Linked DNA regions of Aeoliella mucimassa. The main gene of each other region encodes a partner of the protein of the gene in region 2 in a complex. Links are inferred from orthologs where the notes say so. Each region holds a gene or a part of one and is shown on either strand. Other genes may lie near its edges. The genes, in order: fliG and fliM.

Region 1 (8,471 bases), 720 kb from region 2 along the record:
GCCCGGGCAGTCCGCCCAATGCGGTGCACGTAGGTCTCGGGGGCCTCTGGCAAATCGTAGTTCACAATGTGCGAAACATCGCGAATGTCCAAACCGCGGGCAGCAATGTCGGTCGCCACCAGAATCGGAGGATTCTTACCCTTAAACCTTTCGAGCGTACGGGTGCGGGCTCCTTGGCTCTTGTTGCCATGAATGGCGGCCGCGCGAAGTCCGTCGCGTTCCAAACGCTTGACGATCTTGTCGGCACCATGCTTCGTGCGACTGAACACCAACGTGCGACTCCGCGGGGTCTCTTTCAAGAACCGCGCTAGCTCGTCGGGCTTCTCTTTCTTCTCGACCATCCGCACGCTTTGAGCAATCCGCTCGGCGGGAGTCGCTACCGGAGCGACTTCCACGCTCTCGGGATCGGTCAGCCATTGCTCCGCCAGGCGGCGAATCTCCGTCGGCATCGTTGCCGAGAACATCAGCGTCTGACGCTCCTCAGGCACCATCGACACGATTCGCTTGAGGTCGGGCAGGAAGCCCATGTCGAGCATCTGATCGGCTTCGTCGAACACCAGGATTTCGATCTGCGACAGGTCGATGTGCCCTTGGCCAATCAGGTCGAGCAACCGCCCGGGAGTCGCAACCAACGAGTCGACCCCATGACGCAGCGCCCGCACCTGGTGGAGTTGCGACACGCCGCCAAACACCACGCAATGACGTAGCGGAGTGTGGCGACCATACTTCTTCAGGCTCTCGCTAATCTGGGCAGCTAGCTCGCGAGTAGGCGACAGCACCAGCGACTTGAGAACGCGTGGGCGTGGGTTCGCCCCTTTTGATCCCTTCGGACCTTTGTGCTTCGGCTTTTCGGGTTTGTGCCCCTCGGGCTTCGGTGGCAACGTCTGCAGCAAACGATCGAGCATCGGCAGCGTGAACGCAGCGGTCTTGCCGGTGCCGGTTTGGGCGCAACCAATCACGTCGCGCCCGGCCAGGATCATCGGAATTGCAGCCGCTTGAATCGGGGTGGCCTCTTCATAGCCCAATTTTTCGAGGGCACGGAGAAACGGTTCGGCCAAGCCAAGTTCGGTGAACTTCATCTTTTAACTAATCTACTTTCGTGTCTGCACCCTGGGCGCGGTCGGGGTCCGCAGACCTCTACCACTAGGGGGCTTCGTGGGGTCCCTCGCAAGCGAGGGTTTGCCGTTGGATTGCCTTGCTCCACCTGGTAGGTGGCCAACTTGTTACTCAAGAAGGGCGTTCCCCCAGCTCATTTACGTCTGGGGAGGCAAGGCCTAAGGGGCAAGAGAATCAATCGCAGTCGAGCGGCACCTGCCGAGGGGGCGTCGCGATTGAACTTCACGACCGCCTGGCAGGCGAAATATCGAGCTTGAGTGAACAGACCGGCACTCAAAGCTCGGTAAGTCTCACACCTCATGTAAGGAGTGGAAGTATAACCGCCCTGTCCAGATTTGCAAGGCGTGATTCGCCCGCTAGCACGGGATATTTCCCCGCCAACCATTGCAACCCTCACCAAGGCCGCGACTAGCATTATGATAGATTCCCAATTTACCCACCGATGGGAAAATTGAATCTCCGCCGACTCTATAAAACCAGTGGTTTCGTCCCTCGAATAGATTCCCATTTCCAAAAACGCATCGAGTGGGAATCTATTTTCGCGCTGGGTATCTATCGCAAATCGTTTACCAGCAATGAGTTGCATCAACACCTCCGCGATAGTTGCCCAAAATAGATTCCCATGGGTGGGAAACTATTTTGAGTTGGACGTTGGGAGTTGGAAGTTGGGGTTTGAAAGGGTAGTAGCGTGGGTCCAGGAGCTTCCAGCGTCGCAGCCCCACCACCGCATTACCCACACGCGCAGCAGCCAGCCCCCACGCCAGCAACCATTCGCCTGCGCGTCGCTAGTCGTTTGTTATTTAGAGAAACATCACATCTGATTCACCTCCTTTCATAAAAAGCCAACAGCCGATAGCTGAAAGCCGACAGCCTCAATCACCTGTCCATTAGAACACCACAGGTGGCCAATTCCCAGCGAAAAATGGAGAGAATCAAAACACCCAATTCCCCCTTCGCTGGCCCAATTCCAGGAACGCGGGTCGGCCTCTTAGGGCCGGGGAGGTGGGAAGCGGAGAAAGCTTCTCAATTCATCAGATCGGGCCCCGAGAGCATGCACGCTCCTACGTTATGCTCAAGCCAACGTCAAGGCCTCAGGCCCTCCCCGGGCCTGATAGCCCGACCCATCCCGAAGGGAGGGTGCAGACAGTATCACGCCCCGAAGGGGCAATCACATGCCAGCCCGGGGCATCGCCCCGGGAGGTCTTTGGAAAAGCACTACACCGATTGCTTCATATGGTGATACCCGGCTTCCGTCAGCGAGTATCCCCCTTTGAATTTTTCGCGAACCAGGAACTGTCTATCCACGAGGCTTTGTAAGGCCATGGTCTTGTCTTCCAGGTCTTGCCCATAGAAGCACAGCATCTTGTCGGGGGTCATATAGAACTGTCGGAACACCGTTAACACGCACTCTTCGGTCATCGATAAAATCACTTCTGCCTCTCGGATTTACAGGTTTCCACCTCCGTGCAAAAGTCTGATTCAACTCCCCTCAGTGTCGTCATCCACCACGGAACTCGAAGGTTCTTCGTCTATGGTTTCTTCCTTGCGGACCCGCTTCTTCTGGCGTTTCTCTTCCGCCTTGCGTTTCTTCTCTAGCTCGCGACGTCGTTTTTCGAAGGTGTTTTGATTTTTGGACACATAATCCCCAAGCACGGGTGCGATCGATCGTGGTTGGCGGGCGCAGCAAACAACGCTGGCCCGCTCTGTGCAACCACTAAAAGTCCGTAAGCTAGCTTTGGTTAATAGCGTCGCCCGCGACCGCCGCCGTATCCACCACCACCGCCGCCGCTTCGGCTTTCACGCGGTTTGGCTTCGTTCACCGTCAACGGACGGCCATTATGCAGCGTTTCGTTCAATCCATTGATGGCCGATTGCGCATCGCCATCCGACTCCATTTCGACGAAGCCAAATCCTTTGCTTCGGCCGGTTTCACGATCCGAAACCACTTGGGCGTCGCGTACGCCACCGAATTCGCTGAAGAGCTTTTCAAGATCTCCACTGGACATCTCATAACTAAGATTTCCACAATACAACTTCTTACCCAAAATAGTCTCCATCCAATACAGAACCGGGCAAACAATAGCGCCATGCCCAAAAGAAAACGGTCGGCAAAACGACCACATACTAGGCGGGACGGGCGAAAAAGCGTCGGGGACTAACCACCAGAGAGGGCTAGAAGCGTAGTCATCAATCGACTGACCTACCACCCTCATGGTATCGGCTGGCGAAACTTGTGGATAGACCTAATCGGAAGCCGCTGTCGAAATAGCAATCAGAGAACTCGCCCTACGATGCTGGCAAACCAGTAAATAAAGGGCAAAAGCTACTGCCAATCGAATCACAACCGAACACCGCCTGACCAACAGCGACTACGTTTCGCTATCAATCATTCCAAATCTGCAGCCAGGCCTCGCCGGTTTGCGGTTGAATGACTAGCAACGCTTGCTCCGACTCCAGATCGGCTTTGGCGCTGCGGAGCGTGGGGTCGTCGCCTACAGAGATGGGGAAGAGCTGCGACTCGATCGGAGTCACTGGGCCGGACTGCCAAGCAACTCTCCCGCCGAAGGGAGAGCTTTGAAGCCAGGCGTTGGCATCGGCCTGGCTCATCTCAAGGTGGATCGTTCGCACAAAGTCTGTGCCGAACGGGCCCGCTTCCTGGTAGTCGCTTCCAAGCACCTCTGCCGACTTTGGCCATGGCAAGCCCGTAGTTTCGACGATGATCCAACGTGTTGGATCCGCGAATCCCCAGAACAACACCACCATCGCAAGCAACACCGCCGCCAGTGCAAGCCAAAGCCAGAGTTTGCTAGCCGCACGCGAGTTCGTCATGAGGTGGCTCCTGCTGGATAGCGGACGCGACCTCAATAAAATGGCTTATAGGGCAGCAATCCGTGCCTACCACTTTAACACGACATTGCGCGGCTGGCGACCAAAACCGCCAGCCGGCGACGAGAACCCGACAGGCCACCTACTGCACCAGCTGCTCTTCTTCGCCATTGGCATTGATTTCGATTTCGCCGGCGTCTTCCAGGCTGCGGACGATATCGACGATGCGTTGCTGCTCGGCTTCGACCGCGGACACTTTGACCGCCCCGAGGAACTCCATTTCTTCGCGGAGCATATCGGCCGCCCGTTGCGACATGTTGCCGAGCACCTTGTCCTTGAGTTCCTCGCTGGCACCCTTGAGAGCCAGAGCCCACTGCGAAGTTTCGATGTGCTTAAGCATGACCTGGATGTCCTTGCCCGAGAACTTGGCGACATCCTCGAACACGAACATCAAGCGGCGGATCTCTTCGACCAGATCGGGATCTTCTTCGGCAATCTGATCGAGAATCATCCGTTCGATCGACCGCTCGGTCACGTTGAGCATTTCGGCCACCGGTTCCACGCCGCCGGCGCTTTGCAGGCTCTGGCTCACTACGTTCGACATCCGCCCTTCGAGGCCGCGTTCGACTTCGCGAATGATCTCGGGATTCGTCTGCCCCATCGTGGCCATCCGCCGCACGACGGCCAATTGCCGGTCGGGCGAGAGCCCCGCGAGCACCTCGGCTGCGTAGTTGGCTGGCAGATACGACATCACTAGCGCAATCGTCTGAGGATGCTCGTCGCTCAAGTAGGTCAACACGTTCTGACTATCGACCGTTCGCAAGAACCCGAACGGCAACGCTTCGATCTGCTGGCGAATATTGTCGAGCGCCTGCCCGGCATCGGAGCCGAGCGCTTTCTTCACCAGATTCTTCGCGAGGTCGAGACTTCCCCCTTCGGTCGAAGCCGCGGGGCTGGTATTGGCGAACTCGCGGATCGTGGTGTCCTGCTCCATCGGACTGATCCGCTTGGTGCGGGCGATCTCGATGGAAACCTGTTCGACCTCTTTAGCACTGAGCTTGCTCAGCACGAGCGCAGCCTCATCCTCGGGCAGGCTCATCAGTACGATTGCAGCGCGATGAATATCCGACATAGTGGCGACAAACAGCTGGGGGGAAAAGTAGTCGACCCCCCTCGCGCGCACTTACCGCGCAAGGGTATCTATTGAATCGTAGCTCGCGAGCGACGAGCTTGAGAGATTTTGCCGATTAGGCAAACTTTACCGCAGACAACGCTAGCCTTGGCAGTCGACAAGAAAGCCCGCGTGCTAAGCGTCCCACACGCAAACGCCCTGCTGGCCCTGGCATTCGTCGACCGCGACCTCGAGCCGGGCAGGCGCGAAGCCCTGCTCGGCCAGCGATGCTAGCAGTTGCTCGCCAATGTGGTGAGCTAGCAACTCGGCCGTGGTATTCGAAACCGGCAGCAGCACGCAGTCGCCCTTGGGAAACACCCAGCGGCGATCCTCGAATGTAACGGTCACCTCGCGATCGTCGGCCACGACTGCGATGGTGGGATGGCTGGTCGGCAGCAGCATGCGATGATCAAGCCCGCTAGTGATGGCCATCAGCGCATCGCGAGCGGCGATGAAGTCGACCACGTACTGGTTCTCATCGAGCGGCCCAGTGAACTCGGCCGACACCGTGTAGTTATGCCCGTGCAGCGGCTCACAAATGTTACCGGCGTAAGTGATAAAGTGCGCCGCGCAGAACGTGAATTGTTCCTTCGCAAGCCGAACGCGATAACTGTTTTGCATGGTTGGCCTCGTGAGCGCGGGGCGAGCAGGCGAAAGCTACTCGACCGGCGGAGCGTAAAACTGCACCGGCATCGACAGACGGTTCTGGACGAGCAGCACAAACAACGCCGCAGCGAGCAGGTCGGCCGTGGTTCCGGGATTGCGACGATGCCCATCGGCTCGTAGCCAGAAGTCGAGGTCGGCGACTCCGCGGTAGTAGGCTTCGATGTCTTGCGTGTACAAGGCCAGCGTCGTGGCGGCCTGCGTCGCCAGGTCGTCGGAGAGCTGCTGGCCGAGTTTGCGGGCCACCAGGCTATCGCCATGGCGCGAGAGCAGCAACAACTGACCGAGCACGATGGAGTCGTTCAGCTTCCGCCCGCCGGCCAGGTGCGACTCGATGTAGTCGGCCGCAGCAACCACGTCGGCAAAGTTCGTCGTGTACTGGCGTGCGATCAGGTCGCGATCGGCCGCCAGTTGCATGGCCGCCAGCAGCGAGTGCTCGGGCGGCTGGGCAACGTCGCCTTGCTCGACCTCCCCAAGCCCGCCAGGCTTGGCCAGGCGAATCGCCTGATAGATGTCGGCCACGTCGTCGGCGGTCGCCTGCTCGATGAGCTTGCCAGCGAGTTGGGTGTCGCCCTTGGCCATCGCGAGCGGTGCAAGCAGCAACAACGTGCCGAGGTTCGTGTTCACTCCGGCGACTCGCTGCGTCGCTTCGACGCCAGCCAGCACGGTGGCTCCCAGACCTTGCTCGCTGCAGCGTTCGATCACCGGACCGATGACCGCCGCGCTGGCGAGAAAGTCGGCGTAGCTCAGGTCTTCGAAATCGGCACCGCGATGCACGTTGCCCGGCTTCGCCGAGGTGGCCTCCCACAAGCAAGCCAGCGAGGCGCACGCCCCCAACGAAAAACGAGAAGGCTCAGCGGAACTCATGAAAGTGCCTCAGCATCAGTACGCGATAAGAACGACTCAATCAGCTCGAGCGATTGATCGGGAGCATCTTCAACCACCCAGTGACCGACATCGTCCAAGCGGTGCACTTCGGCGTTGGGCCAGTAGCCGATGAACTTCTCCAGACAGTCGGGACGGAAGCACCAGTCCTGCATGCCCCAGGCGAGCAGCGCAGGGCGATCGGCCAGCGACTCGAGCCCACGCTCGATGCCTTCGAGCGTATGCCAGGTGGGATGCTTGGCCGACATTGGAATGTCGGCAACGAACTCGTAGATCTGACGACGATTCGCCCAGCTATTGGTCGGCTCCAGGTAGGCGGCTGCGACTTCTGGGGCGAGCTGGCTGCTCCGCGACAAGGTCATGGTGAGCGCCGCCCGGGTAAACATGTTGAGCCCCTGCACGCCCAACCGCCCAACCACCGGCCAACGGCAGGCAGCGATTCGATAGGGAATGTACCAAGGGGGAAACGCGCCGGTATTGAACAGCACGATCCGCGACAACCGCTCGGGTGCTTGCAGCATCGCCCCCAGCCCAATGGCTCCTCCCCAGTCCTGGGCGACGAGCGTGATGTTCTTGAGGTCCAGCTCCTCAACTAGCGAAACCAAGTGAGCAATGTGATCGGCCAGGCGAAGCGTTTGCTGCGGCTTGTCGCTCAGCCCGCAACCAAGGTGGTCGATTGCCACGGTGCGAAATCGTGGGCTCAGCGCGGTGATCAGCCGGCGCCAGTGAAACGACCAGGTGGGATTGCCATGCACGAACAACATCGGCGGCGAGTCGGCCGCACCTTCGTCGATGTAGTGAATGCGCCCCTTGTCCGTACCGAGCCAGTGCGAGCCGAACGGATAGAGTTCGCGCCAGTGAGCTTGGGAGTGACTCATAGACCAACAGCAAGCGATTCTGGAGGGACCGACAAAGCGTGGGAAGGGAATACCGTAGGAGTGTATCGCTCAGGGCGATGCGCCTCCCACGACGACGTGAAAATCTGCGGGCAATTCCGCGGATTCGACGCTACACTAGGGCGACACTCGCTTTAGACTACCGGCAAGCGGGCGATCCTCACAGGGCGTCCCCTTTCGAAACACTGGGAAACGAGGATCGACTTCGTGGCAAGCCTGACCGTCGAAAACTACTTGAAGGCCATCTACCAGCTGGCCGACGGCGACCTGCACCGCACGGTTTCTACAGGGCAGATCGCCGAGGCCCTGTCGGTGTCGCCAGGCACGGTGACCAGCATGCTCAAAACGCTGGCCGAAAGCAGCCTGGCGAGCTACAAGCCGTACGAGGGGGTGCAGCTCACCCCGGTCGGCCGCGCGCTGGCGCTACGTGTGATCCGCCGCCATCGATTGATCGAGCTGTTTCTCGTCCAGACACTCGAACTCTCGTGGGACGAAGTGCACGAAGAAGCCGAGCACATGGAGCACGCGGTCAGTGACTGGCTGGTCGACCGCATCGAGCAACACCTGGGTCACCCGAAGTTCGATCCGCATGGCGATCCGATTCCGGCGGCCGATGGCGAGATGACCCACGCGGCGGCCATTCCGCTGGCCGAGCTATCCGCAGGACGACAGTTTCGCGTCGTGCGAGTGGTCGACCAATCGCCAGAGTTCTTGCGCGAGCTAAGCGAGTCGGGCATCGCGATCGGCGTGTCGGGCTCGGTGGCCGAAGTGCACGCTGATGGTGGACAGACGATCGAACTTGATGGCGATCAGCAACATCTCGATTCGCATGTCGCGAGTCATGTGTACGTCGACGAAACGCGCGACGCACCCTCACAGCCATAAAAAAACCGCTTGCGGTTTAGTCCAATGGG
Region 2 (8,443 bases):
ACCGCAGCGACCGACTTCGCCTCGCTGGAGACTGGATTCGTTCCCAGCAGCAGGTCGCCTACCCCGTACGACCAGGCGTCGAACACTTGCCAGGCAATATCGTCGATATGATCCGTCGGCGAATTCGGCTGCACCCGGGCGCTCAGGTACCCGCGGGCGCCGATGTTGCTGCCAGGTAGCGGGTTGAACACCTTGCGGCCGACCTGAATCAGCTCGTCGTTCGACATGAGCTTCACCACCGCTGCAATCGCTACACTCGATAGCCCCTTGCTCGCTTGCTTGATGGCTTGCTCGTCGGCTGATAGCAAGAAGCTCTTCAGCTGGCCCACCGTGAGTGTTTGACTGGTCGGGCGATTCGCAGAATCTACGACGCTAGCAATGTAGTCGGAGAGGTCGTCGTGATGGATCGCGTGTGAGTCGAGGTCGGCGAGCTTCGTGCGAGCGAGCAACTGCCGGGCGTGGGAGCGCGAGGCCTCGTCGGCCGCTGCGACGCCGACAATCTCGTCGCCCTCCTTGTAGTCGTTTGCCGCGCCGAGCAGTTTGGCGTAGAGCTGCTGATCGAACTCCCCTTCGGTGCGTTGCATGTACGCGAACAGGTCTTCGCCTTGAACAGGGGGAGCGATTCCGGTGGTCAGTGTTAGCATATCATCTGCCTGGCTTCGAGGGCCAAAGGAACCCATGGCAACGGCCGCCGACCCGCTGACCAGTGATTGCATGAAAGTTCGTCGCGTAGGCATATGGCTACGTGCTCTTCGGTATTTGCTGCCTGAAAGTCGCGAAGGGGGAAGTCAAGCTGCGACCAATATAAGCGAGGTTGAGCGACTCGCCAAACATAAATCGTGAGACAGTGGATTGGTTGCCTTCGATGGCTCGCCCCGTATAGTGCTGTGACGGACCCGGAAGTCCCAGGAACCAGGCTCCGAGTGAATGGTCGCTCTTCTTCGCAAAGCACAGGTGTTTTATGTCTTCTCCTCTGCGATTCGTCCCGATAGTGGCCCTCGTCGCCAGTTTAGTGCTTGCGTCCAGTGGACAGGCGGAGATTCAAGGGCTCGAGCGCATGGCAACCGGGCTGGATCGCCCGATCTATGTGACGCATGCACCGAATGACCCGGAGCGGCTGTTTGTGGTCGAGCGCGGAGGAGATATCAAGATTCTTAATCTCGATGATCACTCGATCAACACGACCGAGTTTGCCACCGTGACCGGCATCAACGGTTCCGGCGAAGGAGGGCTGCTCGGCATGGCGTTCCACCCCGATTACGACAGCAATGGCAAGTTCTATGTTTATCTGACAGGAAGTAGCAGTAACTCCGGCACCAATTTCAACTCACTCGTTCGTGAGTACACCGTGTCGTCCGAAAATCCGGATGTCGCGAGTACCGACTACACCACGGTAATCGAATGGCAGCAGCCAGCGACGAATCATAACGGAGGATGGATAGGTTTCAGTCCAGAGGACGGATACTTATACGTCATGTCGGGCGATGGCGGAGGCAGCAACGACACCGGCAGCGGTCATACCTCCGGCACCGGCAACGCCCAGGACATCACCGACAACCTGCTCGGCAAGGTGCTGCGAATCGACGTGGATGGCACCAACGCGGGCAACTACGGCATTCCTGATGACAATCCTTTTGTCGATATAACCGGCGACGACGAAATCTGGGCCTATGGTGTTCGCAATCCTTGGCGGTCGAGTTTCGATCGCCAGACGGGGGATCTTTGGATCGGAGATGTTGGTCAGAGTTTTCGCGAGGAGGTTGATTTTCAATCTGCCGACAGCACCGGCGGGGAGAACTATGGCTGGCGACTTCGCGAAGGAACCAGCGCGACTCCCAGCGGAGGGGTCGGCGGAAATCGTCCCCCTGGAAACGTCGACCCGGTCTACGAATACGCGCACGGATCAGGAGAGTTCGAAGGTAACTCCCTAGTCGGTGGCTATGTCTATCGCGGTGCCGACACGAGCGTTCAGGGCAAGTACCTGTTCGGCGACTCCGTGTCAGACAATGTCTGGATGTTTGATCCCAGCGATCCGACAGGAACCGTTGAGAACATTCTCGACCAACTCACGCCCGATGTTGGTTCGGTCAACGGTCTCGTCTCGTTCGGAGAAGATGCCATGGGCAATCTCTATCTAGTCGATATTGCGTCGTCCCTTTTCAACCAAACGTTGGGGACGGGAGAGATCTTCCGCGTGGTCACCGACACACCGCTGCCAGGCGACTACAACCACGATGGCACCGTGAACCTGGCCGACTATACCGTGTGGCGCGACAATCTCGGCGCATCCGGCTTGGCCCCGTTCGTGCCTGGCGATGGAAATGGCGACGGCCAAGTGTCGAGCGCGGACTACGAATTGTGGAAACAGCAATTCGGAGCGGTCCAACCAGCCGACAGCCCAGTAGCGGTGCCTGAGCCAGTTGCGGCAAAAGTGGCTATTTTTTCGCTGTTCGCCGTGGGGTGGCTGGTCGTTTCTAGTGCACCGCGGCGGAGGCTGCAGCCTGATCGGGCCTGACTGTTGGCCTCGCCAGCGTCTCCGATTACGCTAGTGGGATGACCAATCCCTTCGAACCTGCCTCGTTTCCTGTGCATCCCATCGAACCGCGAGCTACTAGCTGGCGGTTGCGAACCCGTACGCTTGAATTCAAGTCGTTACCGATGTGGATGGGCATCGTCAATGTGACGCCCGATAGCTTCTCGGATGGCGGTCGCTACGCGACCACGGATGAGGCGGTGGAGCATGCCTTGCAGCTAGCAGACGAAGGGGCCGACATTCTCGACATCGGCGGCGAGAGCACCCGACCCTATTCCGAAGTGGTTGGCGAGCAAGAAGAGCTTGATCGTGTGGTGCCGGTCGTCGAGAAGCTCATTTCACAAACCGACGTGCCGATTTCGGTCGATACCAGCAAGTCGAAAGTCGCCCGCGCGGCGATGGCTGCCGGAGCCGAGATCATCAACGATATTACCGGCCTCGAAGGCGATCCGGAGATGATCAACGTGGTGGTCGAAACCGAGGCCGGCGTTTGCGCCATGCACATGCAGGGCACGCCGCAGACCATGCAGGACAATCCACAGTACGACGACCTGATCGGCGAAATTCGCAACTACCTGGCGACACGCCGCCATGTGTTGTTGTCGGCCGGCGTCGACCTGGAACGCATTTGCCTCGACCCGGGCATTGGATTTGGAAAGACCCACGAACATAACCTGACGCTTGCCGCGCACTGTGGCGACTTTCATTCGCTGGGATGCCCGCTGCTGGTGGGACATTCCCGAAAGGGATTTTTGGCGAAGATCGTCGGCGACTCCCAGGCCGATCGCTCGGCCGCCACGGTCGGCGTCGCCCTGGCGCTGGCACGCCAAGGGGTGCAAGTGATCCGGGTGCACGAAGTACGCCCCGCCCGCGAAGCAGTGCTAGCATTCGCTGCCGTGGGTGGGCTTGCCTGACCGCTAGCATCCGCGGCGATCCGCCGTTATTCGTTCGCAAGCGGCGTTGACCGCTATCGCGAAACTCACGATACTCCTTCGCCACTCTATCTACGAATACAGCACTCAACATGGGTACTAGCAACCACGTGGACCTCGAAACTTACACCAAGCAAGTCGCCGAGCAGGCCAAGGCCGCTTCGCGGCAAATGGCTTCGCTACCTGGCGGTACCAAAATCGCTTGGCTTCGAGCGAGTGCGCAATGCCTACGCGATCACACGAGCGATATCCTGGCAGCCAACAAGCAAGACATTGCCGCCGCTCCCGGTTACGGTTTGAGCGATGCCCAGATCGACCGCTTGCGACTCACTCCAGAGCGTATCGAAGGCATCGCCAGTGCGTTGGAAGAAGTCGCCTCGCTGCGTGACCCCATTGGATCGGTAATCGATTCGACGGTCCGCCCCAATGGTTTGCGGATCGACAAGGTTAGCTGCCCACTGGGGGTGGTGTTCTTCGTGTACGAGTCGCGTCCGAACGTCACTGCCGATGCAGCAGCGATTTGCGCGAAAGCGGGCAATGCAGTGATTCTGCGGGGCGGCAAAGAAGCCATCCACTCGAGCCAAGCCATTGTTGCGCAGCTCGCCTTGGCGGCCAAAGAGCATGGCGTGCCGGAGCATGCAGTGCAGTTGGTCGACACTACCGATCGGGCGGCCGTGGGACATTTCCTTAAGCTAAGCCAGTTGATCGATGTCGCCATCCCCCGGGGCGGCGAAGGGCTCATTCGCCGAGTGGTCGCTGAAGCGACGATGCCGGTAATCAAGCACTTCAACGGCAATTGTCATGTGTATGTACACGCGGATGCCGACTTGTCGATGGCCGAGCAAATATTGATCAACAGCAAGTGCCAGCGGATGGGGGTTTGCAACGCCTGTGAGTCGCTGCTGGTACACAAAGACGTAGCGGCCGAGTTCCTGCCAAGCGTCGCGAAGGCACTCGCTGCCAACGACGTGGAGATTCGCGGTTGTGAGCAAACTTGCCAGATCCTGAGTCAGGCAGTTCCTGCCACCGAAGAGGATTTTGGAGCCGAGTTCTTGGGACCGATCATCTCGTGCAAGGTGGTCGATTCCGTTGAGCAGGCGATCGACCATATCAATCGCTACGGCTCTGGACACACCGAGGCGATCATCACCACCAGCTTGGAGCCAGCCCGGCTGTTCGCTGAAGGGGCCGACAGTTCGGCCGTGATGATCAACGCCAGCACGCGATTCAATGATGGGGGAGAATTTGGCCTGGGAGCCGAAATCGGGATCAGCACCGATAAGTTCCACGCCCGAGGACCTTGCGGCATCGAGGAACTCACCACTTATAAATACATTGTTCAAGGACAAGGACAAGTGCGAGGATAAGCCAATTGCTGTTTCTCGCCTTGATTGCTAACGGATTGGCAAACGATGGGTGACGTACTAAGCCAAGCAGAAGTTGAAAGCCTACTGAACGAGGCCAAGGCGGCCCAAGCCGGACCGCCTGCAGGTGTCGAGGCGGCTGCCCCTGAACCGGTGGCCCCGCCGCCCCCCACGGCCAAGGCGCCCCCGATGCGCCCTCGCGAAAAGATTACTCCTTACGACTTCAAACGCCCCGAGCGTGTGGGTAAGGAGCAAATGCGGGCGCTGCAGACCATGCACGAAGGCTTTGGGCGTAACTTCGGCGCTGGCTTGTCGGCGTTGCTGCGGTCGATCGTGGAGGTAAAGCTCACCAGTGTCGATCAGTTGACCTACAGCGAGTTTGTGTTCAGTCTCGAGAACCCCACCTGCTTCAACCTGATTACGGCCAAGCCGCTAGAAGGACAGTTGATTCTCGATATCAACCCGTCGCTGCTGTTTCCGATCATCGATCGCCTGCTAGGCGGCGGTAGCACCCCCACTCCCCCCGCACGCAGACCACTCACGGAGATCGAACTCCGCCTGGTTCGTCGCATTACCGACCTGTTTCTGCAGGAAATGCGCCGGGCGTGGGAGAACGTGCTCGACCTGGAACTGAGCGTCGACCGTGTCGAGAGTAATCCGCAACTCGTGCAGATCGTGCCGCCAAACGAAGTGGTGGTGCTGATCAGCTTCGAGCTAACGCTCGGCAACGTGCGGGGCATGATGAACCTCTGTATTCCGTTCAACTCCATCGAGCGGATTGGCAACAAGCTTAGTGCGAATAGCTGGGTAGCCATTAGCAAACGCCCGGTTTCGGCCGAATCGCTGCAGCGATTGTCCGACCAGGTGGGCAATGCCCCTGTGGAGTTGATCGTCGACCTGGCCGATACAACGATTTCCACCGCCGACCTGCTCGGACTGCGCGTGGGCGACATCGTGACCACCGAGAAGGACATTCGAGCGCCACTCGTGCTGTGCGTGGAAGGGAGGCCCAAGTTCCTCACCGCCATCGGTGCTTTCAAAGGTCGCAAGGCGATTCGCGTGGTCGACGCCATCGAAGAACAGCACGTCTCGATCGGCGAGGAGATCACCACCGCGGTGAGTGAGGAAGCCTAGCCGGGCCGATCTGATCGTTAACTATCGCGGGCGCGGAGCGTCAGCGGCGGGAGCGCTTGTTCGAGGACACCTCGCGCGCGTTTCCAGGTGAGTAGGCCTTCGACGATCATCCAGCCTTCGAGGGCCAGGATGCACACACCGAAGCCCATGAGCACATAATTGCCCTGCCATTCGTGGGTCAGGTTGTAGATCATCGCCCAGGCGGGCATGAGTAGCATGAACATCATGGGGGCGACCACGAACCAAGTCGCAATGTTCCGCCGCCGCAGATAGAAAGCGGTCACCAGAAAGGCCAAGCCAGCCAGCAGTTGATTGGTCGCCCCGAACAGCGGCCAGAGGATCAGGCCACCGGTGCCTGGATCTTTACCTGGTGCTGGCAGTAAGGCGATGGCTCCCCCAACGACCACCGCAACCGTCGTTGCGGTGTACTTGTTTGTAAGTGGTGCCATGTTCAGCGAGCTGCCGAGTTCCTGAATCACGTATCGTTGCAGACGCGTGGCGGTGTCGAGCGTCGTTGCGGCAAAGCAGGCTACGAGCACCGCGATGATCGCCTTGCTCAGCGGCAATGGAACGCCTAGTGCGGAAACGAAGTTTGCTCCACCATCGACGAAGGCTCCCACCTTTTTGGCGAGCCCCATCGTCTTCCAGCCTTGCGTGGACGTGCTCACGGTGCCATCTTCGGCTACGACTTGCTGAATCGCATAGCGACTTTGCCAGGCGGCCCGCCCAGTGAGTGTCGGTTGCCCCTCCACCGTGTCGACTCCCATGCCCACGCCCGCGCAGCAGGCCAGAATCACCACCACGGCAAGTGCTCCTTCGAGTAGCATGCCACCGTAGCTGACGTACTGGGCGTCGTTCTCCGAGTCGATTTGCTTGCTGGTAGTTCCGCTCGAAACCAGGCAGTGAAAACCACTGCAAGCACCACAGGCAATGGTAATGAACAGGAATGGCATGATCGGCGGGGCATCGGTCGGCACGTTCTGGGCGATGGCCGGAGCACTCTCGAGCTGTGCTTTGCCTTGCACCGCAGCGACGATCAACCCACCAACGAGCAAAGCCAGAGCCACCAGTAGCTGATGGCTGTTCACGTAGTCGCGGGGTTGAAGCAGCAACCAGACTGGCAGTACTGAAGCCGCAAAACAGTAGACCAGTAGCAACGCAGTCCACTGAATCACCGGCGAGCCAAATGGCCCAAACGCTTCGAGTGTTGGCAATTCAATCGCACAACCCTCCACGTAAACACCGCAGTAGACCGCTGTATACAGGATTGCCAGCGCGGCGATCGATGGCCAGAGCAAACCAACATTCGCTTTGTAAACCAAGACACCCACCGCCACCGCGACTGGCACGGCGACCAATACACTGAGGACCGACGACGGGTACATGTCGAACACATTAGCAATGACGAGCCCAAAAATCGCAATGACAATCGACAGAGCGAAAAACAGGATCAGCAGGAACAGCAGCTTCGCCCGCGGAGAGATTAACCGCCCCGCGACCTCGCCGACGGTCTGTCCTCGGTTCCTCAGGCTGACGACCAAAGCGCCGAAGTCGTGGACCGCTCCGATGAGAATCGATCCGAATACCACCCACAGCAGTGCGGGTAACCAACCCCAGAAAACAGCAATCGCAGGTCCCACAATTGGTCCGGTGCCAGCGATGCTGGTGAAATGGTGTCCAAATACCACCGACCGTTTGGTGGGCACAAAATCGGTGTCGTCGCGGAGTTCGTGACTCGGCACGGTCCGCTGCGGATCGAGCTGAAAGATGCGGCTTCCCAGCCAACGCCCATACGTATGGTACGCGATGATAAACGCGAAAAACGAACCAATGGCAACCAGAATGGTAAGCATGCGTGGAAGATCTGCGGAAAAGAGGAGGAAAGTACCCTCGATAGTTTACCTTTCTCCCAGTCGGCTTGCCACAACAAGCCCCGAAGGGCTGAGTTTACCGCGATTCACTACGCTCCTATAATGCTGCTTTGGCGTAGAAAGCCGGTTGAAGATTAGCTGTAAAGGATATTGCCGTGGCTGAAAAAGTTGTGATCGTCGGTAGTGGCCCCGCAGGGTGGGCGGCCGCCATTTATACTGCTCGTGCCAGCCTGGAACCGCTGGTATACGAAGGCGCTATCACCGAAGAAAATCGGCAAAACGGCACCATGCCGCTGGGACAATTGAGCCTGACAACCGAGGTCGAAAACTACCCAGGTTTCCCAGCTGGCGATCTGAGCCATTACCTGCGTGATTCGCTCGACGAAGAAAACGCTTGGTTGGCCGATATGCACGCCAAGGAAGGAGCCAGCGGGCCCGAGTTGATGAACCTGATGCGAAAGCAGGCCAAGAACTTTGGCACTCGGGTCGTGACCGACGACATCGTGGAAGTCGACTTTTCGAGCCATCCCTTCAAGCTCAAGTCGCTCGGTGGCGACGAGGTCGAGGCCATGGCTGTGATCATTGCCACCGGTGCTCGGGCCAACTACC

The links.
Region 1: the proteins of fliM (region 2) and fliG are in contact, whole or in part, in a crystal structure (PDB 4QRM), measured with the Thermotoga maritima proteins. The link is inferred for Aeoliella mucimassa from one-to-one orthologs. Residues at the interface, in WP_004081085.1 of Thermotoga maritima: Tyr124, Leu127, Asp128, Ile130, Met131, Gly132, Gly133, Pro134, Glu136, Pro139, Arg141, Thr144, Glu145, Ile146, Glu147, Ser149, Ile150, Lys153; in WP_004082903.1 of Thermotoga maritima: Phe122, Ser125, Glu126, His127, Pro128, Gln129, Thr130, Val133, Glu157, Arg161, Leu164, Leu165, Arg167, Ser169, Glu171, Val172, Glu175, Ile176, Asn179, Lys182.

The regions. Positions count from the first base shown.
Region 1 is NZ_CP036278.1:5,347,900-5,356,370, forward strand. The notes cover bases 3,080-6,035. They hold fliG (flagellar motor switch protein FliG), read right to left. Parts: upstream 5,075-6,035; coding sequence 4,085-5,074; downstream 3,080-4,084. Other genes in these bases: Pan181_RS20935 (RNA recognition motif domain-containing protein), read right to left, coding at 3,080-3,161; Pan181_RS20940 (hypothetical protein), read right to left, coding at 3,499-3,945; Pan181_RS20950 (6-pyruvoyl trahydropterin synthase family protein), read right to left, coding at 5,249-5,734; Pan181_RS20955 (triphosphoribosyl-dephospho-CoA synthase), read right to left, coding at 5,771-6,035. Outside these bases: Pan181_RS20925 (DEAD/DEAH box helicase), read right to left, coding at 1-1,079; Pan181_RS20930 (hypothetical protein), read right to left, coding at 2,332-2,535; Pan181_RS26295 (hypothetical protein), read right to left, coding at 2,596-2,754; more of Pan181_RS20935, read right to left, coding at 2,856-3,079; more of Pan181_RS20955, read right to left, coding at 6,036-6,643; Pan181_RS20960 (alpha/beta fold hydrolase), read right to left, coding at 6,640-7,539; Pan181_RS20965 (metal-dependent transcriptional regulator), read left to right, coding at 7,765-8,442. UniProt on the Bacillus subtilis protein: One of the proteins that forms a switch complex that is proposed to be located at the base of the basal body.
Region 2 is NZ_CP036278.1:6,072,334-6,080,776, reverse strand. Bases 3,993-6,920 are described here. They hold fliM (flagellar motor switch protein FliM), read left to right. Parts: upstream 3,993-4,877; coding sequence 4,878-5,963; downstream 5,964-6,920. Other genes in these bases: Pan181_RS23905 (carbon starvation CstA family protein), read right to left, coding at 5,981-6,920; Pan181_RS23915 (glutamate-5-semialdehyde dehydrogenase), read left to right, coding at 3,993-4,832. Also shown: ethanolamine ammonia-lyase subunit EutB, read right to left, coding at 1-644; Pan181_RS23925 (PQQ-dependent sugar dehydrogenase), read left to right, coding at 1,058-2,515; folP (dihydropteroate synthase), read left to right, coding at 2,554-3,447; more of Pan181_RS23915, read left to right, coding at 3,558-3,992; more of Pan181_RS23905, read right to left, coding at 6,921-7,816; Pan181_RS23900 (thioredoxin-disulfide reductase), read left to right, coding at 7,990-8,443. UniProt on the Bacillus subtilis protein: One of the proteins that forms a switch complex that is proposed to be located at the base of the basal body.